Regions from separate parts of the Streptomyces sp. NPDC002566 genome, predicted to be linked through region 1. Evidence: riboswitches for the same ligand, from Rfam matches in the RefSeq annotation. Region 1 holds a riboswitch; the other holds the start of a gene.
The links. A riboswitch is a leader RNA that binds a small molecule or an ion and turns the genes downstream of it on or off. The one in region 1 is predicted to bind cyclic di-AMP.

Region 1 (4,206 bases):
GGCGACGAGCCGCTGGAGCTGCTGCGCGCCGACTCCGCCGTCTGGACGCTCCCCGACCGCGACGGCTGGCGGCTGTCCCAGCTGCACGGCCGCTGGGCCGCGGAGTCCCGGCTCACCCGCGCGCCCCTCACCTACGGCGAGAAGGTCATCGGCAGCCGCCGCGGCCACACCAGCCACCAGCACCTGCCCTGGGTCGCCCTGGACGCCGACGCCACCGAGGAGCGCGGCGAGGTCTACGGCTGCGCCCTGGGCTGGTCCGGGTCCTGGCGGATCTCCGTCGCCCAACTGCCCGACGCGCGCGTGCAGATCACCGGCGGCGCCGGCCACGACGACTCGGGCCTGCTGCTGCTCGCTCCCGGCGAGGAGTTCACCACGCCCGTCTTCGCCGGCCTGTGGACCGACGAGGGCTTCGGGGGCGCCAGCCGCGCCTGGCACGCCTACCAGCGCGCCCACGTGATCCCCGACGCCGAGCGCGACCGGCCGGTGCTGTTCAACTCCTGGGAGGCCACCTACTTCGACATCTCCGAGGAGCAGCAGGCCACTCTCGCCCGCCGCGCCGCGGCCGTCGGCGTCGAGCTGTTCGTGGTCGACGACGGCTGGTTCGGCGCGCGCACCGGCGACCACGCGGGGCTCGGCGACTGGACGCCCAACCCGGACCGCTTCCCCAAGGGCCTGAAGCCGCTCGCCGAGTACGTGCACGCGCTCGGCATGCAGTTCGGCATCTGGGTCGAGCCCGAGATGGTCAACCCGGACAGCGACCTGTACCGGGCGCACCCCGACTGGGTGCAGTTCCAGCCGGGCCGCAAGCGGACGGAACTGCGCAACCAACTGGTCCTCAACCTCGCCCGCGAGGACGTCCGTGAGTACCTCTGGCAGCGGCTCGACACCCTGCTGTCCAGTGCGCCGATCGACTACGTCAAGTGGGACTTCAACCGCTGCTTCACCGACGCCGGCTGGCCGGACGACCCGTATCCGCAGCGGCTCTGGGTGGACCATGTGCGCGGCCTGTACGCCCTGTTGGACCGGTTGCGGGAGGCACACCCCGGTGTCGCCTTCGAGTCCTGCTCGGGCGGCGGCGGGCGGATCGACCTCGGGATCATGAGCCGTACCGACCAGGTGTGGACCTCCGACAACACCGACCCGCTGGACCGGCTCGCCATCCAGCACGGCTTCAGTCAGATCCATCCCGCGCGGGTGATGGCCGCCTGGGTCACCGACAGTCCCAACACCCAGCTCAACGGCCGCGTCAGCTCGCTGCGGTTCCGGTTCGTCAGCGCGATGGCGGGAGTGCTCGGCGTCGGCGGCGACCTGTCCGAGTGGACCGAGGAGGAACTCGCCGAGGCCCGGCGCTGGGTGGATCTCTACAAGGAGATCCGGCCCCTCGTCCAGCACGGCGACCTCCACCGGCTGCGCGCCCCCGAGGGCGGCCTGAGCGCGGTGCAGTACGTGCGCGGGGACGAGAGCGTCGTCCTCGCCTGGCTCCAGGCGCAGCGCTACGGTGAGCCGGCGCCGGCGGTGCGGTTGCGCGGCCTGGACCCGAAGGCGTCGTACGAATGCCTCGAAACGGGCGAAGTGCACCGAGGGGCGGTGCTGTTGCATCACGGGTTGCGCACGGGACTGCGTGGTGACCTCGATGCGACGGTTGTCCGTCTGCGTCGCATTTGAGCGCTCTACCCGCATTGGAGTTCTTCGTTCAACTCGGTCTGGAATAAGGGGCGCTGGAACGGTGCGGCGTGAGCAGCGTCATATTCGTGACCGTGCGTCATTAGCCATGTTCACGTAATTCGTGGAGTTTTCATGGGCGTTTCCCGCAGAATCCGTCACCTGGTGCACGGAGTGTGACGGGAGCGCGGCGCAGCGGATCACGACGCGGACGTCACCGGGGCACGTGTCGCTTGTCGCCGCGTGTCCGGGTCGCTTAGGTTTCACGCCAATCCGGACGGACGCCGAATCCTGCCGCCGACCGGAACCCGCAGACACTCACCCGTCCACGGCAGGAGCGGGGGACCCACAGGCACGACCGCCTGTTCCGGTCTCCGGAACAGGCTTGGGGTAAAGCCGCGCTCCGGCGCGGCCGGGCATCTCCAGCCCGCACCCGACAGCTCACCTCGCAGGCGCCGGAGAGGAACCCGCCATGCCCGCGAAGGGTAAGCACCGCCGTCCCAAGGCCCCGCGCTTCAGCCGTTCCATCGCCGCCGCCGGCACCGGCGGCGCGGCACTCGCCCTCCCGCTCATAGGCGCCGCCGGCGCCCACGCGGCTCCCGCCCAGTCGGCGGCCCAGTCCGTCTCCTCCGTCTCGGACAAGCCCGTGCAGACCGTCCCGGTCGCGCAGCGCTCCGCCGCGGCCGAGGCCCCGGCCGCGGCGAACACCACGACCTACACGGTCCGGTCCGGCGACTACCTCTCCCGGATCGCGGACGAGCAGCACGTGCGCGGCGGCTGGCAGAAGCTGTACGCCGACAACCGCGAGGCCGTCGGTGAGGACCCCTCGCTCATCCACCCCGGTCTGAAGCTGTCGATCGGCAAGCGGGCGGCGGCCGGTTCCGCGGGCGCCGCCGGTTCCGGTGACACGGCGTCGAAGAGCTCGCGCTCGGTGCACTCCTCGAAGTCGTCCGCCCCGAAGTCCTCCCACTCTTCGAAGTCTTCGCACTCCTCGCACTCCTCGAAGTCGTCGCACTCTTCGCGGTCCGCCACGAAGGCGTCGGCCGGCCAGACCACCCGCGGCGGCGGCAACGTCTCCGGCTTCCGCCTCCCCGTGTCCGACGCGTCCGTCGGCACCCCGTACCGGATGTCCGGCAGCATGTGGTCCAGCGGCTACCACACCGGCGTCGACTTCGTCGTCCCGACCGGCACCACCCTCAAGGCCGTCGGCGCGGGCACGGTCGTCTCCGCGGGCTGGGGCGGCGCGTACGGCAACCAGGTCGTCATCCGGCTCGCCGACGGCCACTACGCCCAGTACGCCCACCTCTCCGCGCTCTCCGTCTCGGCCGGCCAGAGCGTCTTCCCCGGCCAGCAGGTCGGCCTCTCCGGCTCGACCGGCAACGTGACCGGACCGCACCTGCACTTCGAGATCCGCACCACGCCGGACTACGGCTCCGACGTCGACCCGGTCGCCTACCTCCGCGCGCGCGGCGTCTCCGTCGGCTGACGGGCCCCCGTGGCCGCCACGAGTCCGTGATCGTCGTATTGCGGTCTCGTGGCAGGGCTCCCGGGGTGTCGACAGCGGTGGCGGGGCGAGGGCACAGTGAGCTCCGCCCGTCGGCGGGCAAGCGCTTTCCGCGCTGTCCGCCGTACTCCGCGCGTCACGAAGGAGCCGTTCCCCCATGACGACCTCGCGCAGAGCGTTCGGCGCCCTGGCCGCCGGCGCCGCCCTTGCCGCGATCGCCCCCGCGGCCACCGCGAACGCCGCCCCCGCAGGCGGCGCGCCCCGGTGCCGTCGGCTCGTCGCCCACGACGACTTCCGGCACGGCCTGTGCCGGTGGGCCGTGGAACTGGAGAACGGCGGCACGGTCACCGCCTCCCGGGGCACCCTCGAGGTGGACGTGCCCGCCGGCGCGACGATCTGGTACCGGGAGCGGCTCGAAGGACCGTACGTCCTCCAGTACACGGCGACCCCCGTCTCCGCCGGCGGGGCCAACGACCGCGTCTCCGACCTCAACAACTTCTGGAACGCCGTCGACGTCCGTTCCCCGGACGACCTCTTCGCCACGCCCAGGGGCGGCGCCCTCGCGGAGTACGACCACCTCACGACGTACTACGTCGGCTACGGCGCCAACTCCAACACCACGACCCGGATGCGCCGTTACGTCGGCCGGCCGGGGGAACGGCCGCTGCTGTACGACTACACCGAGCCGCTGCTCGTCGCGGGCGAGCCGAACCACGTCCGCATCGTGTCCGACGGCTCCACCGTCCAGTGGTGGAACAACGGGCGGCTCGTGTTCGACCACACCGACCCCGAGCCCTACACCGGCGGGCACTTCGCGTTCCGCACCACGTGGAGCCACTTCCGCATCGACGACTTCCGCGTGTGGTCCCTTATTCCTTGATTGGCAAATTCTTTAGGGGTGTCCTTTCTCACCGCCAGTCAACCCTTGCCTACGGTCGCGTAGGTCACATTCGACGGTGAATCATGCACTGCTGTGGCAGACGATTCGAAGAATGACAGCAGATCAGTGATCGGGTCGTACGTGGCGGTGGGGGACAGCT
Region 2 (4,206 bases), 760 kb from region 1:
TCTAGACAACCCTGAACAGCGAAGGGCAGCATCACATGGCTGAGCGCCGCGTCAACGTCGGCTGGGCCGAGGGCCTCCACGCCCGCCCCGCCTCCATCTTCGTCCGAGCCGCCACGGCCGCAGGCGTCCCGGTGACGATCGCCAAGGCGGGCGGCGACCCCGTCAACGCGGCGTCCATGCTGGCCGTCCTCGGTCTGGGCGCCCAGGGCGGCGAGGAGATCGTCCTCGCCTCCGACGCCGAGGGCGCGGACGCCGCCCTGGACCGGCTGGCCAAGCTGGTCTCCGAAGGTCTCGAGGAGCTTCCCGAGACCGTCTGAGCCCACGCTCGCGGCACCCTTGGAGCCGCGTCGCCCCACCCGGGCGGCGCGGCTCCGCCGTTTTCGCCCCGCACCGGCCACTCGCCGGCCAGCCGCAATTTCGGCAATTTTCGGCGGGGGAAATCCCGTTCCTCCGAGAGGTGCGAAAAAGGCCGGCGTACGGGTTCGCGGACGCGCGGAAAGCACGACCGGTCAATTCCGGGCGCGCAACATGAAAAGGCAGCGGAAATACGTCTCCGCCGAATATCCCCTCTTTGTATACGGCTCCCGTGTTAATGCCGGCGGCCTGACGTGTTGACGGCGTGTTGCGAAGTCCTCACACGCTCCGCCCCGTCCCCGCCGGTGAAGCGCAGCCGGTGCGCGGCGGCGGCGCGCTCGGTGTGCAGCGCCGTGATCGCCCGCGCGCGCTCCCCGTCGCCGCGCGCCACCGCGTCCACGATCGCGCCGTGCTCCGCCCAGGACTCCACCGGGTCGGCCGGCGCCTCCACCGCGTACATCCAGACGATCTTGTGACGCAGCCCGGTCAGCGTGGAGGACAGGGCGTGGCTGCCGCAGGCCTGGGCGAGCGTCTCGTGGAACCAGCCGCCCAGGGAGCGCAGGTCCTCGCTGCCTCCCCGCCTGGCGCGCTCCTGGCCCAGCCGGACCAGGCCGCGCAGCACCTTCAGATGCGCCTCGGTGCGCCGCTGGGCGGCCCTGGACGCGCCGAGCGGCTCCAGCAGCAGGCGCATCTCCAGCAGGTCGGCGGCCTCCTGCTCGGTCGGTTCCGCCACGCACGCGCCCGCGTGCCGTCGCGTGACGACGAAACCCTCCGCCTCCAGCGTGCGCAGCGCCTCGCGGACGGGGACCCGTGAGACTCCGTAGCGGCGGGCGAGCAGTTCCTCGGTGAGGCGGCTGCCGCGCTCGTAGACACCCGCGACGATGTCGTCCCGGATGGCCGTGCACACCGAGTGCGCCGGAATACGCATGACCGACCTCCGCCTTTGTCCCCGCGAAACGTCGACGAGTGACGTCCGTTCCGTGACTCTATTGCAATGTGCGGGAATTTCCGACGGCGGGCCGGAATCCATGGATATTTTTTGGACAGCGGAGGCGGTGAAGCGGGGAAAACGGCAAAAGCCCGGCCCCCGGGGGACGCTGTCGGTGCGTCCCCCGGGGGCCGGGCTTTTGGTTCGGTGCGCCGTGCGGCGTCAGACGTTCAAGCCGTGCTTGCGGAGGTAGGCGACGGGGTCGATGTCCGAGCCGTACTCCGGGCTGGTGCGGGCCTCGAAGTGCAGGTGCGGGCCGGTGACGTTGCCGGTGGCTCCCGACAGGCCGATCTGCCGGCCCGGGGTGACCTGCTCGCCCACCGAGACGCTGATGGACGACAGGTGGCCGTACTGGGTGTACGTGCCGTCGCTCATCCGGATCACGACCTGGTTGCCGTAGGCGCCGCCCCAGCCGGCCTCGACGACGGTGCCGAGCCCGACGGCGTGCACGGTGGTGCCGCTGGAGGCGTGGAAGTCGATGCCGGTGTGGCTGCCGGAGGACCACAGGGAGCCGCCGGACTTGTAGCTCGTGGAGACGTACGAGCCGCTGATCGGCGGGACGAAGGTGTTCAGGCGCTTGCGCTCGGCGGCGCGGGCGGCACGCGCCCTGGCCGCGCGCTCCTCCCTGACCTTCATGGCTGCCATCACGGCGGCCTTCTTCACCTCGGCGGCCTCCTCGGCCGCCTGCTGCTGGGCGGCGGCCTGGTCGTCGACTCGCTGGGCGACGGAGTCGCCGACGGTGACGACCGGGACGAGGCCGGTCTGCTCGACGGAGGGCGTGGGCTCGGCGGCGACGGCGGAGCCGGAGGCGACGGTGGCGATGACGCCCGTGGTGGTCAGTGCGGCGATGCTCGCCGCGCGCGCAGAGGTGCGCCGCATCCGACCGGGACGACGGTGCTTCCCGGTGGCGCAGGTGAACGCCATGAAGTTGAGCGGTCCTTTCCTTCCCTCTCGCCTACCGGGTTAGCTGACGGGTTCGGAGCAGGAAGGTCTCCTACGGACCCCCTCGCGACTCGCGCGGGCGTCCGATTCACCCCAGGGACTTCGCAGTTGGGTCCCCGGCTCCCCTGGCTCGCGCCGTACGGGGACTCGGCGATGACTGTCCGGTGCCGCGGGTGCGGCGCAGTGCCCGACGGACAGCCCGGACGAACCTAGACGGGGCCGCTGTCAATTCCCAAACGTAAGCCGCCTTTTGTAGCGCATCCCACAGGGCAGACAGGCTGTCACTCCCTCAATTCGGACATCATCCGGACAACAGGGAGTCCCGGTGACACATCCGTCACCGGGACTCCACGCGCGCGTGCGGGTGGTTCAGTCGGCCGTGACGACCTTCACCTCGCCGATGCCGAGAGCCTCGACCGGCTCCTTGATCTGCGCCGCGTCACCGACGAGCACGGTCACCAGACGGTCCACCGGGAAGGCGCTCACGGCGGCCGCCGTGGCCTCCACGGTGCCGGTGGCGGCGAGCTGCTGATAGAGCGTCGCCTGGAAGTCGTCCGGCAGGTGCTGCTCGACCTGGTCGGCGAGCGTGGCGGCGACGGCCGCGGCGGTCTCGTACTTCAGCGGCGCCACGCCGACGAGGTTCTGCACGGCGACGTCGCGCTCGGCGTCGGTCAGCCCGCCCTCGGCCAGCGTGCGCAGCACCTTCCACAGGTCGTCCAGCGCGGGGCCGGTGTTGGGGGTGTCGACCGAGCCGCTGATGGCGAGCATGGCGGCGCCCGAGCCGTCCGGAGCGGACCGCAGGACCTGCCCGAAGGCGCGCACGCCGTAGGTGTAGCCCTTCTCCTCCCGGAGGACGCGGTCCAGACGGGAGGTGAGGGTGCCGCCCAGGCAGTACGTGCCGAGCACCTGCGCGGGCCACACGCGTGCGTGCCGGTCGGGTCCGATACGGCCGATCAGCAGCTGCGTCTGGACGGCGCCGGGGCGGTCCACGATGACGACCCGGCCGTTGTCGTCGGCGGTGACCGGCGGCACCGGGCGCGGCTGAGCGGCGGAGCCCGTCCACGCGCCCAGGGTGTCGCCGAGGAGCGCCGCCAGGTCGACGTCGGTGAGGTCGCCGACGATCACGGCGGTGGCCGTGGCGGGGCGGACGTGCTTCTCGTAGAAGGCGCGCACGGCCGCGGAGTCGATGTTCTCGACCGTCTCCGCGCTGCCCTGACGCGGGCGCGACATGCGCGCGTCGGCCGGGAACAGCTCCCTGGAGAGCTCCTTGGCCGCACGCCGGGAGGGGTTGGCCAGCTCGTGCGGGATCTCGTCCAGGCGGTTGCGGACGAGGCGCTCGACCTCGCTGTCGGCGAACGCGGGCGCCCTGAGGGCGTCGGCGACCAGACCGAGGGCCTTGGCCAGCCGGGAGGCGGGCACCTCCAGGCTCACACGGACGCCGGGGTGGTCGGCGTGGGCGTCGAGGGTGGCGCCGCAGCGCTCCAGCTCGGCGGCGAACTCCTCGGCGGAGTGCTTGTCGGTGCCCTCGGAGAAGGCGCGCGCCATGATCGTGGCGACGCCGTCCAGGCCGGCCGGCTCGGCGTCCAGGGGCGCGTCGAGGAGGACCTCGACGGCGACGACCTGCTGGCCGGGGCGGTGGCAGTGCAGGACGGTCAGCCCGTTGTCGAGGGTTCCGCGCTCGGGCGCCGGGAACGCCCACGGCTTGGCGTCGCCCGCCTGCGGCTGGGGGTGGAAGTCCATCGTGGCGAGCTCGGTCACTTGGCCGCCTCCTCGTCGTGGTCGTCGGCGGTGGTCGCGGCGGCTTCGGCGCCGTCGGCGCTCTCCGTGCCCTCAGTGGGCTCGGTGGGCTCGTACACCAGCACCGCGCGGTTGTCGGGGCGCAGCCGGGCCTTCGCGACCTCGCGCACCTCCTCCGCCGTCAC

Region 2: linked by a shared signal. The riboswitch ahead of ACFYXA_RS00440 (M23 family metallopeptidase) and the one ahead of ACFYXA_RS03750 (peptidoglycan DD-metalloendopeptidase family protein) in region 1 are both predicted to bind cyclic di-AMP.

Annotation. Positions count from the first base shown of each region.
Region 1 is NZ_JBIARD010000001.1:872,331-876,536, forward strand. It holds gene ACFYXA_RS03745 (alpha-galactosidase) at 1-1,665, shown strand, start outside; cyclic di-AMP (ydaO/yuaA leader) riboswitch at 1,972-2,130, shown strand; gene ACFYXA_RS03750 (peptidoglycan DD-metalloendopeptidase family protein) at 2,135-3,148, shown strand; gene ACFYXA_RS03755 (DUF6250 domain-containing protein) at 3,324-4,046, shown strand; gene ACFYXA_RS03760 (SGNH/GDSL hydrolase family protein) at 4,173-4,206, shown strand, end outside.
Region 2 is NZ_JBIARD010000001.1:108,893-113,098, reverse strand. It holds gene ACFYXA_RS00450 (HPr family phosphocarrier protein) at 36-317, shown strand; gene ACFYXA_RS00445 (GntR family transcriptional regulator) at 590-1,282, opposite strand; gene ACFYXA_RS00440 (M23 family metallopeptidase) at 1,505-2,266, opposite strand; cyclic di-AMP (ydaO/yuaA leader) riboswitch at 2,280-2,447, opposite strand; gene ACFYXA_RS00435 (M16 family metallopeptidase) at 2,654-4,042, opposite strand; gene ACFYXA_RS00430 (M16 family metallopeptidase) at 4,039-4,206, opposite strand, start outside.